4 regions of the Ruegeria sp. CL5 genome follow, and region 1 is predicted to be linked to each of the others. Evidence: riboswitches for the same ligand, from Rfam matches in the RefSeq annotation. Region 1 holds a riboswitch; each other region holds the start of a gene.
The links. Region 1 has a riboswitch for cobalamin ahead of ACR0IU_RS20190 (DUF4198 domain-containing protein). Riboswitches for the same ligand answer to the same signal wherever they lie in the genome.
Positions count from the first base shown of each region.

Region 1 (4,277 bases):
ACCAAAGCTGCGATAGGTGTGCCAGTTGGTGCCCGGTCGGAAACCTCTGACTTTCATCGCGCCGCGCAGACGCAGGTACTCTTCGCGCAGCACCTCGATATAGCGGATCGTGAACATCAACAGATGCACAAGCACCTCCGGGCAGCGAAGTTTGTGCAATGCATGACCTAATGTGACAGGCTCCATCGACCCTACTAGGACCATCAGCGCCAATATCACGGCGTTTGCCGTCAGCGCGATCTCAATGGCTTTCCAGAACCCCTGCCAGCTTGCCGCAAATCCAAAGAGGGTGAACATGGTGTCTCCGGGCATGGAGAATGGCAAAAGCACCAACATGAAGATGATAAAGCTGTCCATCATCGCCATACGTTTAAGAGTTCGGCGAATGGGCAACCGTGACATCAGCAACAGCCCGATCGAAACTGAAAGCGCGATCAACAATGAGGGGATTGAACTTAGTGCAACGGTGACGGCGGCAAAGAGACATGTTATCGCGATGCGCATCCGCGGATCCAAATCCGCGATCACCCCGTAGGGCTCAATCCCACCTGCCTCGGCCAGAGTTTTGGCCTGGGGTTCCAGCGCATGTGCCATCAGGCGGCCAACTTGCGACGTGCGGCGAAATAGAACCCGACACCAAAGAGACCAACGATATACCCGATGCCCCCCAAAATACTTTGCATATCGTTATGTTCGCGATAGGCGGCAATTTCTCGGCGCAAGGGGCGGGTTTCGTCGCGCACCACTTTAGCAATCGCGGCGCGTTCTTGATCGGACAGAGACGCAACCATCACGGTTCCAACGCTTGCAACAGTCGTCGGCTGAGCACCGATCTCCGCAACCTCAACGGCAACTCCCATGATTTCGGCCACCTCGTTTGCGGACATGGTCACTTCAGCCACATGGCCCGCGCCGAGATCGGCCTTGAAGGTATGCGCAACAGGTTTTGTGGGGATATACAAAAAGAACCCGTCTCCATCGGTAACGGTGTGACCTAGTTCAGCACCATCGGGGCCGTAGACGAAAACTTCCTGGTCGCTTGCCATATCGCCATTGGAGAACCCCAGCTCACCCTCGATCGCTTCGCCAGCGGGGAAAACCCCCGCGATGACCTTATGTGCGAGCGCCGAAATTGGTGTGAGCATCAGCGTGGCAATAACAACCAGTTGTTTCATGTTAAAACCGCCTTTTTGAACAGTTCCGGTTTCACCTTGCGCGCCAACATCACGGCAAACCCCGTAAGCATGGCTTCAATGCCCATAACCGGTATATGGGCGAAAAACACCAGCTTGGCCGCAGGCAGGAACGCGTCACCGGACATCGCCAGTGAAATGGCAACAAACGCGGTTGTGGCTGCGATTGAGAACGCCCCCCCGATACCGCCCCAAATCGCCCCCTGAATGGCCGAGCCTCGGGCGATGAGGCGGCCAAAGATCATCCAGGTCAGTACCGCCGGAAGGGCAATATTCAGCGCATTTATCCCAAGCACAGTCAATCCGCCAAATCCAAAGAATACAGCCTGTAACAGCAGCCCTACAAACAAAGCCGGAAAGGCGGCCCAACCGAGCAAAAGCCCGGCCAGGCCATTCAGGATCAGATGCACAGAAGATGGGCCAATCGGCACATGAATCAGCGAAGCAACGAAGAAACTGGCTGACAGAACACCCGCTGTGGGAATGCGATCCAGATCCAGCGACCTCAGCCCCATTGCAATCCCGCCTGCAGCAGCGATCGCACCGCCGATTACGACAGGGTTCGAAAGAGCACCATCTACAATGTGCATAAGGGTTTACTCCAGATCCCAGGCGCGGATCCAGATCACGGCATCCTGGCTCAGCTCTTTACCTTCATGCTCGGTTTTCGGACCAGAGCCCAGAGCGGCGAAACCCCAGTAACCGGCTTTGGGTACACCAAAACTGAAATAGCCATTCTCGTCCGAAATCGCTACCAGCGCACCACCTGGCAGCGGTGACACCGTCGGTGCAGCGGCGCCCGTGCCTTTGAGGTCAGGGGCGGCGGCGATGTATTCGATCTCAATCTCGACCCCTGCAACTGGTTTGCCATCGCTCAGCACGCGACCCGTGAAAGTTGAGCCAGCAATGATGTTGTAGGGCTTGTTAAGCGGCAGGATTTCTGTTGCCAGACCTTGCGGCTGATCCCAGTCGGTGGGCAGTTCATTTCGGTTCAGATAGGCCTTGGTGATCTGCTGGATATAAATATCCTCAGATTCTTCGTAGTAAGGCGCAGGAACGGTCACCACCACATAGTCGCCCGAACGCTTCACCGGGACCGAGCCTTTGAACGCCTTGGCGCTGTTGTCTGGGCCGTCAAATGTGGTTTCTTCCAATGTGTCCAGCAGATCGGTTTTATTGCCGTTGTGGATCACATAAAATTCTTCCGGTTTTTCAAGCGTCATCACATGACCAGCTTCAAACGGGTGCCAGAATATCAGCTTTACCGGCACATCACCGGGTCGCTCGATCATCGTGTTTTCTGTGTATTCCATTAGGAAATGAGCGCTCGCAAACGCAGGCATCACTGCAGCAGCTGCTGCTGCCAAAAGCAATTTCTTCAAAACTCAGTCCTTCTCAGGTCGCGCCTTCCCCGGCACATATTTGGTTTTGACTTGGGGAAGGCCCGCGTCCGTTCGTCGACCGAGACAAACGGATAAGGCGCACACCCCGTCGCCGACAATGAGCACCCTTTCCGAGGGCGCGTGTTCGGCAGGTCTCCTGACTTGCGGGTCAAAGCGCTATGCTGGCCTTCCCGGGATATCCCAGTGGCATTGTCAGCCGCGCTCGCCGCTTACAGTTGCGGGGGCAGTTGCAGATTTGGCGCGAAGAGCACCGCACTACATTCCCTATTGCTTCCAGGGGAATCCCCCGGAACCGAACATGGCGTGTTCATGCCAGAACATGCAAAGCACGGTCAACAATCGTTTCCGTCACTAAGCGGGCCATTTGCGAAATTAGAGTACCCACATTCGCTCGACCAGCATCGGATCGATCCTGACAGCTTCTTCACAGCCGTATTACAGCCATCTTATCTTGCGTCATGTCATGCATGGTGTAGCCGATACCGCCGGTGTTGTACCCTGATTGACGGCGACCCGCGAATGGCATCCAGTCGACCCGAAAAGCAGTATGATCGTTCACCATGACGGCCGTGGCGTCCAAATACCGCACGGCATGCATTGCTGTATCCAGGGATTTGGTAAAGACCGACGCCTGAAATGCAAAAGGAAGAGCGTTTGCAGCTTCGTATGCAGCACTAAGATCATCATATTCATAAACACAAACGACCGGCCCGAAGATTTCGGAGGTGGACACGCTCGCATCAGCGGGTGGGTTTAGAAGGACAGTCGGAGCATAGGTCGTTCGGCCCAGCCGTTTACCCCCTGTCATTACGCGGGCACCTCCCGCAACCGCTTCGTCTACCCATTGTTCTACTCGATCAACTTCACCCGGACGGATCAGTGGCCCACATTCCACGCTGGCGTCACGGGCATCACCCACCTTCAGCGCTGAGGCGGCTTCTGCCAACTTTCGAGCGACCGTTTCCGCCATCCCTGATGGAGCAAAAACACGCTGAACCGAGACACAAACTTGACCGGAATGATAAAATCCACCCTTGGTCAACAAGGGGATCATGGCATCAATGTCCGCTGTCTCATCGATGATAACTGGCGCCGCTCCGCCGTGCTCCAACGCGCATCGCGTCCCCGGCGCCAGCTTCGAGCGCAGCATCCAACCGACACGTGCCGATCCGATGAAAGAAAAGAATCCGACACGCGCGTCCGTGATCATCCGTTCAGCTACATCATTTTGGCAAATTGTCAGATGGCACCACTCCTTTGGTAGGCCAGCCTCGTACAGGATGTCGACAAATGCTTCGCATGACAGTGGTGTATCAAGTGCCGGTTTGACGAGGACCGGGCATCCAGTGGCCACAGCCGGCGCCACCTGATGTACGATCAAGTTCAACGGATGGTTAAACGCGCTTGCGGCAACCACTACGCCGATAGGTTCACGCTGTGTAAAGGCAATCCGACCCGATCCTGCCGCCGTCAGATCCATCGGTATTTCCCGACCCGCCATCTGACCGATCTCATGGATACACAGCTCGACACCATCAATGGCACGCGTCACTTCGATGCGCGCGTCAATCAAGGGTTTGCCACCTTCGCTGGCGATTAGCATCGCAAGGTCTTCCGCGCGGCCGGACATGATCCGAGCTGTATTCTTCAGAACCTCAATCCGCCTGTAAGCAGGCAACCA
Region 1 covers NZ_JBQFPS010000015.1:21,120-25,396, forward strand. Annotated here, with positions in the region: gene cbiQ (cobalt ECF transporter T component CbiQ) at 1-594, opposite strand, end outside; gene ACR0IU_RS20180 (cobalt ABC transporter permease) at 594-1,175, opposite strand; gene cbiM (cobalt transporter CbiM) at 1,172-1,783, opposite strand; gene ACR0IU_RS20190 (DUF4198 domain-containing protein) at 1,790-2,575, opposite strand; cobalamin riboswitch at 2,706-2,908, opposite strand; gene ACR0IU_RS20195 (aldehyde dehydrogenase family protein) at 3,021-4,277, opposite strand, start outside.

Region 2 (4,277 bases), on a different contig from region 1:
AGCACTCGACCCCGATCCGCCAGCCCGAGCATGGCGCGCACCTGATCTGCGCTGGTTTCACCCGCACCGTGCGAAATCGCCTGATCCAACAGCGAGGTTGCGTCACGGGCGGATCCTTCGGCGGCTCGGGTGATTAGCGCCAATGCGTCATCGGCGATCTGCGCATTCTCGGATTCAGCGATCTTGCGCAACAGGCCGATCATATCTTCGGGTTCGATCCGCCTCAGATCGAAACGTTGGCAGCGCGACAAAACCGTGACCGGGACCTTGCGGATCTCGGTCGTGGCGAAGATGAATTTCACATGCTCGGGTGGTTCCTCAAGCGTCTTGAGCAGCGCGTTGAAAGCGCTGGTCGATAGCATGTGGACCTCGTCGATAATGTAAATCTTGTAGCGTGCGCTGGCGGCACGGTAGCGGACACTGTCGATGATTTCACGGATGTCGTTCACACCAGTCCGGCTGGCGGCGTCCATCTCCATCACATCGACGTGGCGGCCTTCCATGATGGCGACGCAATGCTCGCACTGACCGCAGGGTTCGGTGGTGGGTTTACCTTCGCCATCAGGCCCAATGCAATTCATCCCCTTCGCGATGATCCGGGCTGTGGTTGTTTTACCGGTGCCACGGATGCCGGTCATGATAAAGGCCTGAGCGATCCGGTCCGCCTCGAACGCGTTTTTCAGTGTGCGTACCATCGCGTCCTGACCGACCAGATCGGCAAAGGTTTCAGGACGGTATTTGCGGGCAAGAACCTGGTAGGCGGGGCTTGGCGTATCGGTCATGTCTGCTCTGTCGGATTCGAGTTATGCCGCAGCGTAGAGGGCCCCGCTGTCCGCGTCCACAGCAAGCCGCGAGGATTTTCATTTTGGATTGCTGGCCGACGCGGTTAATATCGTACAGTCTAAGACCAGCCAGAAAGATTTTCTGATCAGCGTTTCGGGGGGAGCGTAGAATGGCTCAGATTGTTATCCATGCACTTCAAGTGGGCGGGGGCACGCTTGCGTTAACTTCAATGCCAGGGCGAGGAGGAGACTATTCCGGTGATCTTGATGCGGTTGCCGGATGGAAGCCCGGCCTTATTCTGTCAATGACTACCGAGGTCGAGATGATCCTTGATGGCGCCAGGGATTTTGGGGCCGATGTTCGCAGCCGCGCTTGTCGCTGGGTTCATCTGCCAGTCGAGGATTACGGTATACCCTCCGACGACATTGATATGCGCTGGGTGGATGCCAGCGAGTCTGCTCGCCACGCATTGTCGGGTGGAGGCCGAGTACTAATCCACTGCAAAGGCGGATGTGGCCGCTCTGGTATGGCTGTATTACGCTTGATGGTCGAGTGTGGAGAGCACCCGGACGAGGCATTGAAAAGGTTGCGAGCGATACGCCCATGTGCAGTTGAAACCGACGCGCAGCTGCGCTGGGCGACTGCGCCTGCCAGTGTCTTGGTAGCCGAATAGCGATCAAGCCGACGGACGGTATTCAGCCTGCGCCCGAGTACTTCCGCCCAGGGTTAACACTTCCAGCATCGCGCAAGGCGGTCGGGACAAGGTGCCTCCAGGGATGGGGTGCGAGTCCGTGCCAAACATCAGGTCTGCATAACTGTCCAGATGGTCGATCGCGACGTCTGAATCCGCATCACAGAACACTCGGGTTTCTTCGGGACCGGAGCGAAATCGGGCGGTGCACCCACTGGCGCAATGAGTCAAATCGCAGCTTCCTTCGATTCCGAATCCTGCGGTGGTCGTGGGGCCAGCTTTTCCAACCGAAGTGGCCAGTGCCCGTGCCAGTCGTGCCAAAGCGGGGCAGTTTTTCCCGGTCCGTTGGCAAATTGTTGCCGAGAATTTATGCGTGTTGGTCTTCCAGATCATTCATGCGCCCTCCGCGCAGGGCAGGGGCATCAATCAGGAGGGACAGCATGCATGCGGTCTTGCCCTGCCCGGACACCCCGCCCGAGTTTCAGTTTCGATTTGATGGCAGGTCTCCTGACTTGCGGGTCATTGCTTTGCCGACCTTCCCGACCTTCAAGGCCAGTGGCATTTCGTCATCGCTCTCCGCTTACAGTTGCGGGGGCAGTCTCGGACTGGGTTCGTTCCGGTTTTATCCGGGCAGAACCGCACCGTGTTCCCTTTTCATCCCGGCCCGGTTGGGCGCGAGAACCATCACGTCATCGCTAGCGGTACAATCGTTCGGGAGTCAAGAAGATTGATGATGGCATGTGACGCACGGTCCAGCCACGTCAACCTTGACTCGGCGCGCCTTGGGTGAACTGATCGGTTCAGTTGATTTCAGAGGGCACCATGTTGGACACACAGGAAGCGGTTGTCACCGAGGACATTCAGTTTCAGTCCGGCCCGGCAATACTGTCGGCACGGCTCTATCACCCTGTCGCAGAACCGGACAAAGTTGTTGTGATCAACGGTGCAACCGGTGTGCCCAGAGATTACTACCGGCATTTCGCAAGATGGCTCGCAGAAGCGCACGGAATGGCCTGCCTAACCTATGACTACAGGGATTTTGGTCACTCTCTGACAGGCTCACAAAAGCAATCGCGTGTCACCATGGCGGATTGGGCGCTGATCGACATACCGGCTGCACGGACCGAAATGCGGCGGAGGTTTCCACAGGCTAAGCTTTGGAGTATTGGGCATTCTTTGGGCGGGATGTTTGGTCCGATCCAACCCGATATCGATCAGATCGACAGGATGATCTGTGTCTGTTCCGGTCTGGTAACGCTGAAGGATCATCCTTGGCCTTACCGCGCTTTGGCGACGTTGTTCTGGTACGGTCATGCGCCCCTGGCGGTACTTGCGCTCGGGTATTTGCCCGGAAAGGCTTTGGGTTTTGGAACAAATCTGCCATCCCGAGTTTACTGGCAATGGCGCAAATGGTGCACAGCGCCCCAAAGTTATGTACCCGAAATCGGAGACACCTTGCCGGCAAACCGCTGGGCCGACATGGGCAGGCAAGTTGACATATTCGCCTTTGAGGATGATCAGGTTGTGCCCCCCCAGGCGGTTTGGCGGCTTGCCGATCTCTATGGTTCAGGTGCGCGGCGCCATCTGCTTTCGGCAAATGAATTCGGGTTATCCGAAGTCGGCCATATCGGCGCGTTTGCCCGGCGAAACGCTGCCGTTTGGCCCCGGTTGATCTCCTGAAAAGCTAGGCACCGGTAACCGGTGCCCAGAAAGGTCAAAGTCCCTTGCGGGATTTTTTCTCGTGCATCACGCTGCGCACCATTTTTCCAAACGCTTTATCGCGTGCGCGTGCCTGCGCCACCGAAGCCGAATTGTGCTGATCTTCGCGACGCAGCTTGCGCCATCGGTCCAGCCGTGCGGGATCAAGTGCCCCGGTTTCGATTGCAGCCTGTATCGCACAGCCGGGCTCGGTGTCGTGCTGACAATCTGAGAATCGACAGTTCAGGCTCAGGTCAGAGATGTCCGAGAATACCTCGTCCACACCCTCTTGCGCGTCCAACAGGCGTAACGCACGCATGCCGGGTGTATCGACTAACCAACCTCCGTTGCTCATTCGATGTAACGCACGTGCTGTTGTTGTGTGCCTGCCACGCGCATCATCTTCGCGAATGCCTGCGGTGGCTTGATCCTGTCCAGTCATCCCGTTGGCGAGTGTCGTCTTGCCAACGCCAGACGATCCGACCAGGGCGCTGGTCTGCCCCTTCGGGCACCACGACAGGACCTGTTCGATATCGGACTGATCCAAGGCATTTACGGCCAAAACTGTCAAAAACGGGGCCAGTGACTGGGCCTGTTCGACATAAGCAATTGCGTTGTCGCAGGTGTCCGACTTGGTCAGAACGATCACCGGATAGCTGCCTGCCTGATGGGCCAGCGCAAGATAGCGCTCTAGTCGGGGCAGGTTGAAGTCGGCATTGCAGGAACTGACGATGAACAGCACATCCACATTGGCCGCGATTAACTGTGCTGCGACGCCTGTGCCCGCAGCCCGGCGCTGCAGCAGGCTGCGCCGTTCCAGAACACTGCGTATGCGTTTGTTTTCATCGGTCAGCACCCAATCTCCGACGGCAAAAGCACCAGTTGGTTGGTCTGGGGAGAGTAGGTGAGTCTCGCCTTCTGGACTCAACCCGATCAACCGATCCCGGTGAACGGCTGCGATGCGAAAGGGGAGAAGAGACGGCTCAGCCGCATGCTGAGCTGCAAAGTGAGAGGACCATCCGAGGTCCGATAAGGAAAGTGACATGTGTCTGCCTGTGATCAGAAACAACAATCCTGTCGAATGGCGAACGCGCATTCGCAGGTG
Region 2 covers NZ_JBQFPS010000005.1:138,117-142,393, forward strand. Annotated here, with positions in the region: gene ACR0IU_RS10625 (DNA polymerase III subunit gamma/tau) at 1-782, opposite strand, end outside; gene ACR0IU_RS10630 (protein-tyrosine phosphatase family protein) at 953-1,456, shown strand; gene ACR0IU_RS10635 (hypothetical protein) at 1,460-1,867, opposite strand; cobalamin riboswitch at 1,955-2,175, opposite strand; gene ACR0IU_RS10640 (alpha/beta hydrolase family protein) at 2,297-3,154, shown strand; gene rsgA (ribosome small subunit-dependent GTPase A) at 3,189-4,217, opposite strand.
Region 2: linked by a shared signal. The riboswitch ahead of ACR0IU_RS10635 (hypothetical protein) and the one ahead of ACR0IU_RS20190 (DUF4198 domain-containing protein) in region 1 are both predicted to bind cobalamin.

Region 3 (4,277 bases), on a different contig from region 1:
CGGGATGCGCGCGTTTTAAGGAGTTGCGCAGCTTGCACGGATCATGCAGGGGCCGCGCGGCATTATCACCCTCGGCGAGACTGCCATCAAATGGCGGGGCCAGCTTAACTCCACCGGATTGATCTTTTTTGAACAGCTTCGGCGGCCACATCTCGCCATTGTCGTCCATCCGAAACGCCAGTCGGTGGGTCATTTCGCCTGTTTCGGGGTCTCTTTCGCGCAGCATATCAGTTTGAAAATCGTTCAACCCGTAGATCTGGCATAAATCGACTTCGTGGTTTGAATCAGTCTGATCAAACGGTCCGGTTGGCCCGAAGGTCCGCAGAAAGCTGTCGGTGAACCATTGCGCGACCGAGATGAATAGAACGGTCGTGCCTTGCGGGCACAACAAGGTAAGCGGGCTGCCATCTATCTGTGTTCTGCGGCGAAATAAGTCGGCCACTTCGCTTTCCGATGGCAGGATCGGCGAAGGATCTTCGGGCGTTGTGTGACGACCAATCCAACGGTTGGAATAGACGCCTGGCCAGCTGGTATAGTCCGCACCCAATGTATAGGGCCGCGGCCGGTGCACCCGCGCTGCATTCGCAAGCCTCATGGCTGAGATATAGCTTGTCGTGCGTGGTGCGATCTTGAACCCAAGATTGATAAGATCATCAATATTCAGCATCTAAATGGCTCCAATTGATCATCGGTTTGGAAAACGGGCGCGGGCGAGGCTGAGGTAAGTCTTAAGTCGGATTGCGTTGATCGGGCCCAGAGGTTTGTGCTCAGCGGTCACACGCCATGGCGAAAATGACAGGGTATCACCATCGAGCGGATCAAATTCTGCATCTTTTTCGATGGTAATATCTGCGATGGGTGTAACCGTGCGATGAAACGGGTCAAGTGGTGCGTCTGGCTTTGGATCGCAGGCCCATCTGACGCGGTTATCGAGCGGATCGAAGTCGCCATCGTTACGCGGTGGTTCGATTATACAGAACTCAAATCGATTGCCGTCACTGGCGACGTCCTGACGGAGTTTCAGGCTGATGCCGTCATGCTCGTCCACCGGTTTAGTTGCTACCTTATGTCGAACGCTGCGGGCGAGGTATCGTACTGTCAGGTCAGTCCCCAGCCGATAGGGCGTCGTTGACCAGAAATGCGCCTCGAATGGCGACTGCATGTAGTTCGAGGCAAAATCGCTCGCAGTCTGAAGGCGTCGCCTGCCTTTTTGTGTGGCAAATGCGCGAAACAGGGCCACCAACCCTCGAACGATCAGCTTCAATGACCAGCTGCGACGCTTATTTGCCGCGTGTTGTAGGGCTTGCAGTGTGGCGATCAGGCTGCTTAGCCGTTCATAATCGTCGGAAAGGTAGCTGGGGAAAGTGTCCCGATCGACAAGAACAAAGTCGAACTCATCGCTGATTTGCGAGATGTTGAGTTGTGAAAGTGCCTCGACGTCGATCAGTTTGGTGCCCGGCACATCAAATAGTTTGACCGCCATTCCATGGGCATCGGTTTTACGATCATCCAGATGCGCACCGTTGGAAAAGCGAACTGCTGCAGAATAACTTGCTGCTTTTTCGAAAAGGCCATGGCGCAACCTTTCCGGCAGATCGTCCCGGATTGTGAAAGTGGCTTTGACACACCCATGGCTACGCCCATGTTGCGCTCTTAACCTTCGACTTTTCCATTTCGCGATCGCTTCAAAATTCTGGTCGATGATATCGTCAACCACGTCTTCAGGTGAAGTGTTTGGCAAATAATGTGTCAACGAACCCCCTTTCCCGAGCAAGCCCAGGCAATAATTAACCTCTACAAATATATCTGACAGCCAACCCCTTCTAAATGCCCGCAGATTAACCCTTTTTGGTTTTTCTTTCAAATGAGGTGACTTATGGCAGCCTTATTGCCTCATTCCTTTCGATCTCAAACAGCCGTTTTCGCGTCAGAATGAAGTATACCGGTCAATAATTGGTGGGGTGGGATCAATTGATTTACGACTTCGAAATGGACGCGGTTGGCACCGTATTCACTAGCGTTGCGTTGGCTTACCTTCGAAGACTTAAGCTTACAGAAAGTTATTGACGCATTTCTTGATCTCGGGCACTCAGGCAGCAGATGGTTCCCAACGATACGTCAGAGGGATGAAAAGGGAATACGGTGAGGTATGCCACGCGGCGCCAATTCCGTAACTGCCCCCGCAACTGTAAGCGGTGAGCTATGCCAAATAGCCACTGACCCCAAGGGTCGGGAAGGTTGGCCAAGCGCGGACCCGCAAGTCAGGAGACCTGCCATCAATTGTTCAACCAACCCGGGGCGGGGCGTCCTGGAAGGAGGTATTGATGACACGTTTCACACGTGTGCACACGACTGGCAGCTTCCGTCTGCGCTTGGAAACAAGCGGAGTGAGAAATGCGAAAATCGCTGATCAATACATTGTCGACAACGTGAACCGCCGACGCGGGGTGCCCAACGCGGTGTTCAGAATACTCAAAGCGTTACGATATAACATTGCAAAAACTTTAATTGCGCAATAAACGGTGGCGAGATGACGAACAATGTTGATCATATCCTTCTTGTCTGCGCGAGCTGCAGAAGTGGCGAAAGTGCAGACAAAGTACCCCAGGCGTTGAAGCATAGATTGCCGAGGGAATTTGTGATCCGCTCTGTGAATTGTATGGCGGGTTGTGAAAGGCCAACCACCATCGGCTTTCAGTCCCTTGGCAAAGCACAATATCTATTTGGTGACATTTCTACAGATGAAGATTTGGACGCGATCGTTGAATTTGCCCATCAGTATCTGCGCAGTGGCGATGGTTGGACAAATGCCTCTGATCGGCCACGGGCATTGTTCACAAAAACTCTCTCACGCCTGCCGCGTATTGAGCTTGAGGAAGTGCTATGACCAAGCAAAGCTTTCTGATTGCCGAAAATCTGGAATATTACGCGCTTAACGGAGATATCTTGTTGCAAGGCGTTTCGTTCGCCTTGGACGAAGGCGCTATTCTTGCGATCGCTGGTCCGAACGGGGCAGGTAAAACAACGCTTTTGAATCTACTCTGTGGTGCCGAGGCACTGGCATTGGGGGATGTGCGTATGAATGGACAAAGCCTCAAGCACCTATCCGCAAAAGAACGCGCCCGCATGATAGCCGTTGTCAGCCAGCAGGAATTTCCTGACGGGCGTCTGTCACTGCGTGATTATGTGGCATTGGGTCAGATTCCCATTCGCGCAGATCGCTCGGCCGAAGATCATGCATGCGAACTGAACCAGATACTTGACCTCACTGATCTGGCTCCATTGGCAGAAAAGAGGATGGCTCAGCTTTCTGGGGGCGAGCGTCAGCGTGCGCATATTGCGCGCGCCTTGGCACAAAACCCCTCATTGCTGTTTCTCGATGAACCCACCAATCATCTGGACCCAGACGCAAAGGGGCGGATGCTATCGCTGGTCGCCGATCTTGGGGTCACAGTGGTAATGATCGTGCACGATCTGGTCATGATCCCTGAATTCGCCACACATGTTGCTTTGATGAAATCCACGCGCCTGACCGGATTTGGCACGGTCGCCGAAGTTCTGACGCCCGAACGGGTCCGTGAAACCTTTGGCGTGGATTATCTGTGCTTTCACCATGAGGGTCGCGTGATACCGGCTCTTGATATCCGAAGAACCACTGTTTCTACATAAACTCAGGAGAATATTGATGAAACACATCTGGTCCGTGGCTTTGGTCACTGCCATTGCAAGCAGCGCTGCAGCGCAGGAAGTCACCGTGGACAATTGCGGCGAACCCCTTGTGTTTGAGACGTTGCCGGAACGGTTGGTCGTGCATGACATGAACATGACGGATATGGCTTTTGCTTTGGGGCTACAGGACAAGATCATCGGCCTCACCGGGATCACCGGCTGGTACAAGACCAGCCCGGAATTCGATACCTTGCGGGGTGACATTCCGGAGCTCGCGCCGAAATACCCCACTGTTGAGAACCTCGTCGCAGCGGACCCAGATTTGTTTTTCGCGGGCTGGTATTATGGAATGAAACCGGGTGGGGATGTGACACCAGACACATTGGAACCCTTCGGGATCAAAACCATGATCCTGACAGAGAGCTGTGTGCATTTGGACAAGGATCGCCCCGAGTCCAGCATGGACCTGCTGTTTGACGATGTTCTGCGTCTTGGCAAGGTTATGCAGGTCGAGGACAAGGCCGAGGCGCTAGTGAGCAAATGGAAAGACGAATTGGCTGCGATCGAAGCGCAAACGACCGAGCTGCCGAAACCTCGAGTTTTCTTGT
Region 3 covers NZ_JBQFPS010000003.1:360,061-364,337, reverse strand. Annotated here, with positions in the region: gene ACR0IU_RS07760 (peroxidase family protein) at 1-667, opposite strand, end outside; gene ACR0IU_RS07755 (catalase family protein) at 686-1,753, opposite strand; cobalamin riboswitch at 2,085-2,292, shown strand; gene ACR0IU_RS07750 (DUF1636 family protein) at 2,531-2,887, shown strand; gene ACR0IU_RS07745 (ABC transporter ATP-binding protein) at 2,884-3,669, shown strand; gene ACR0IU_RS07740 (ABC transporter substrate-binding protein) at 3,686-4,277, shown strand, end outside.
Region 3: linked by a shared signal. The riboswitch ahead of ACR0IU_RS07750 (DUF1636 family protein) and the one ahead of ACR0IU_RS20190 (DUF4198 domain-containing protein) in region 1 are both predicted to bind cobalamin.

Region 4 (4,277 bases), on a different contig from region 1:
GCTCATGATGCGCCCAGCCTAAGGCCTGCATCCGATCACCGATGACATCTGTGCCATCAGAACAGTCGTTGGTATAGATCAGGATATCATTGAACCCGATTGCGCGGTTGTAAGCCACCCAATCGATCATAAATGGCCCTTCGTTCTTCATCGTCGTCACGATGAGAAAGGTCTCGTTTCCCATAAGTTAAACTCTTGCCTGTGCCATTATCGGACTATTGTTGATCTGTTTAGAATAGCCTCCGAAATTTGTCCAACGAAGCAAGTCCCAGGAATAACTGGCTACCGCACCTCGGCCCCTCGAGGGAGGGGGTCTGATGAAAATGATGGAACTCAATTTGCATTCAGCGCCAACTAATATTGAGTTAACCGCTGACTTCATCAGAACTTTCCCGCGACAATCCGAATAGCCACCTCCGAACCGCAGATAGCTGTGGCATCATCAAACGAAACTCTTCATGAACATCAGCACATTATGTTTTACCGATTCTGAGGAACCACTTCGTAACCCGGCTCTTCCGGCTCATCATCCTGCATTTCCGCGGGGAACCCCGGAGCACGGATATCCAGTCCTGTAGCTTCCTCAAGGCGTTTGATAATGTTAGGGGAAAGTTCCCGGTCACCGTAGCGAGCGATTCCGTCGTCGAAGATTTCCATCATCACCGGGTTTATCTCCAGCGGCACCCCGGCGCGGTCGGCGACCTCCTGAAACAGACCGATATCCTTTTTGACCAGATCCATGGTGAATGAAATATCGCGGGACCCATTCAGAATCACCTGGCTTTCCGTTTCGTGCACAAATGATGTGCCCGACGAAATTTTGATCGCCTCATAGGTCGTACCAAGATCCATCCCTGCAGCCTTTGCGGTCACCAAAGCCTCGGCGCAAGTGATCAGATTTGCAGTTGCCAGATAGTTTGTCAGCACCTTCAACACTGAGGCCGATCCCAGATCGCCTGTGTGCAAAACGCGGCGCCCCATCGTCGTCAGGAACGGCAGAATGCACTCAAATGTTTCCCGATCGCAGCCTGCAAAAATCGAAATATTGCCCGTAGCCGCCCGATGACATCCGCCCGATACCGGGCAATCAACTGCAGCCCCCCCACGTTCGATCACCGAAGCACCCAATCGTTTTACTTCCGCTTCGTCGGTGGTGGACATTTCCATCCAGATCTTACCGGATGTCACTTCGGACAGCATCTCCTGCATTACCGCGTCCGAGGCGGCAGGAGATGGCAGACAGGTAATCACAGCGTCACAATCACGCATCAATTGGGCGGGGCTTTCAGCTGCCTTCGCACCCTGCGCGACAAAACCGGACACAAGATCAGGGTTGAGGTCATGAACGGTCAGGTCAATCCCATTGCGCAGCAGCGAGCCCGACAATTTTCCGCCCACGTTTCCCAGCCCGATAAAGCCTACTTTCATATGACGCTCTCCCTATTCGTCTTTCGATGCACATGCCAACACGCCCGTTGACCTAAGTCATGCCGTCCAGCGACCCTCAGAGGTCGCTTTTTTGCCCCTGTACGCACAGTTGAGCGAGACTCGCTTGACAAGGGGGGTGATGCTGTCCCAAGAGCCAAGTGTTGGTGTCTGCAGCAGCAGATGAAAAGGGAATGCGTCAGCGGATTTTCCGTCAAACGCAGCCGCCCCCGCGACCGTGACCGGAGAGGGTGCCCAAGCCACTGGCGAATGCCGGGAAGGCGGGACATCCGACAGAGCACCGCTCTGACATCCGCAAGCCGGGAGACCTGCCAACGCCCGAAGATGAAACCGGACGGGGTGTTCCGGTGTGGGGCTTTAATCAGCCCACATGAAACCCCGTCCCCCACGAAGAGGATTTGGGGGGATGAGAGACATGACCGACACCACACCGGTCGAACTGCTAGTCTGCACCACCTGTCGTCGCGGCCTACCCGTCGAAGACGACGCCCAACGCCCCGGCACATTGCTGCACAAAGCGCTAGAACAGGCTGACCTGCCCGAAGGCATCACCTTGAAAGCAGTAGAATGCCTTTCAAACTGCGATGAGGGCTGTTCTATCGTGCTGCGTGGTGGACCTGATCGATGGACATTCGTCTATGAACATCTGAGCGAAACCGACCACGTCGAAACTATTGTCGAAGGTGCCACCAAGTATCTTCAAACCGAGGACGGTCTGGTCAAATGGCGTGAACGCCCAGAACACTTCCGCAAGAATTGCGCGGCCCGTATTCCCCCGATTGGAGCCCTGAAATGAGCAATCTCGAAAAACTCCCCGTCACCGTGATCACCGGCTTTCTGGGCTCGGGCAAAACGACGCTGGTCAAGCATTTGATGCAGAACCCGCAAGGCAAGCGCTTGGCTGTTGTAGTCAATGAGTTCGGCGATGTGGGTGTCGATGGCGATATCCTAAAATCCTGCGCAATCCCGGATTGCCCAGCAGAAAATATCATGGAACTGGCGAATGGCTGCATCTGCTGCACTGTGGCCGACGATTTCATTCCCACGATCGAGGCACTGATGGCGCTGGAACCGCGCCCAGATCACATCTTGATCGAAACCTCGGGCCTGGCCCTGCCTAAGCCGCTGCTTAAAGCGTTCGACTGGCCAGACATTCGCTCGAAAATCACCGTCGACGGCGTGATCGCTTTGGCCGATGCCGAAGCTGTTGCCGCTGGTCGGTTTGCACCCAATGTCGAAGCGGTAGACGCCCAGCGCCTTGCCGATGAATCGATCGACCACGAGACGCCACTATCGGAAGTGTTTGAAGATCAGATCTCCTGCGCCGACATCATCCTGCTGACCAAGCCCGATCTGGCTGGTCCCGAAGGTGTCGCCAAAGCCAAAGAGGTCATCGCGGCCGAAGCCCCTCGCCCCCTACCCGTCGTCGAAGTCGCAGAAGGTGTCGTCGACGTGCGCGTTGTCTTGGGCCTTGAAGCTGCCGCCGAGGACGACATGGAAGCGCGTCCCAGCCATCATGATGGTCATCACGATCACGAGCATGACGATTTTGAAAGCATCATCGTCGAACTGCCGGAACAGGCTGATCCGCTGGATCTGGTCACCAAGATCGAACGCCTGGCAAAGGAACTGAACATCCTGCGCGTCAAAGGCTATGCCGCGGTTCAGGGCAAGCCCATGCGCCTGCTGGTACAGGCCGTCGGCTCGCGGGTACGTCATCAGTATGACCGCCCGTGGGAACCTGGTGAAGAGCGCCGCTCGCGCCTTGTGGTCATCGCCGAGCATGATGATATCAAAGAGGCCGAAATCCGTGATATCCTTGTGGGTGTGACCGAGGCCGCCGAGTAAGATTCATGCACGTCGTCTTCCGCGAAAGCCACGGGTTAGAGGAATCCGAGACCCCAACCGATCTGGGCCAGAGCCCGGCGGACTTGGTGGTGCTGTCATTTTCTGACAGTGACCTTGGCGCTTTCGCGACGGGCTGGCATCGCGGTGGCGGGCCAGACGGGCGCATGCCAACCCTGCGGTTGGCCAACCTGACAGCTCTAAAACACCCCCTTTCTGTCGATACATATGTCGAACAGACGCTTGAGGGGGCCAAAGGCATCTTGATCCGCCTGATTGGCGGCGTGCCATATTGGTCTTACGGCTTGCAGCAGGTTCTGGCACTGGCACAGGCCAAGGGGATCGCATTGGCTGTCCTGCCTGCGGACGGGCGCGAGGATACGCGGCTGGATGAGTACTCCACCCTTCCCGTCTCAACCCTGCGGCGCTTGGCGCATCTGTGTGATACCGGCGGACAGGTTGCGGCACAGGCCGCGCTCGCGCAGATGGCACTGGCGGCGGGACTATATGCCGGTCCGGTGATGGGGGCAAAGACCATACCGGATTACGGCGCCTGGTGCCCGGATCGTGGCGTGATACCGGCGGACACAGCTTTTTCGGGCGATGCAAAACGCATTATCGTCACGTTTTACCGGGCCTACCTGACCTCTGCCGACACTGCCTCAATCGCGGCTTTGATCCGCAGTGTGCGATCGCGTGGATTCGAGGCCATTGGCCTGTTCGCCCCGTCGCTCAAAGCGCCAACCGCCGCAGACTGGTTACGTGAGACGATCGTGGCGCTGAAACCTTCGGCGATCATCAATGCCACCTCCTTTTCGGGCAAGGGCACATCAGGCACTTCACCCTTGGATGCTGCCAATGTGCCCGTCTTTCAGGTCGCCCTCGCGACCTCGCGCCGCAAAGCCTGGGCAGAAGCGGAACGCGGGCTTTCGCCTGCTGACCTCGCCATGCATGTGGTGCTGCCCGAGGTCGACGGGCGGATTAAC
Region 4 covers NZ_JBQFPS010000001.1:668,382-672,658, forward strand. Annotated here, with positions in the region: gene ACR0IU_RS03300 (glycosyltransferase family 2 protein) at 1-184, opposite strand, end outside; gene ACR0IU_RS03305 (NAD(P)-dependent oxidoreductase) at 481-1,428, opposite strand; cobalamin riboswitch at 1,574-1,776, shown strand; gene ACR0IU_RS03310 (DUF1636 domain-containing protein) at 1,862-2,242, shown strand; gene cobW (cobalamin biosynthesis protein CobW) at 2,239-3,294, shown strand; gene cobN (cobaltochelatase subunit CobN) at 3,300-4,277, shown strand, end outside.
Region 4: linked by a shared signal. The riboswitch ahead of ACR0IU_RS03310 (DUF1636 domain-containing protein) and the one ahead of ACR0IU_RS20190 (DUF4198 domain-containing protein) in region 1 are both predicted to bind cobalamin.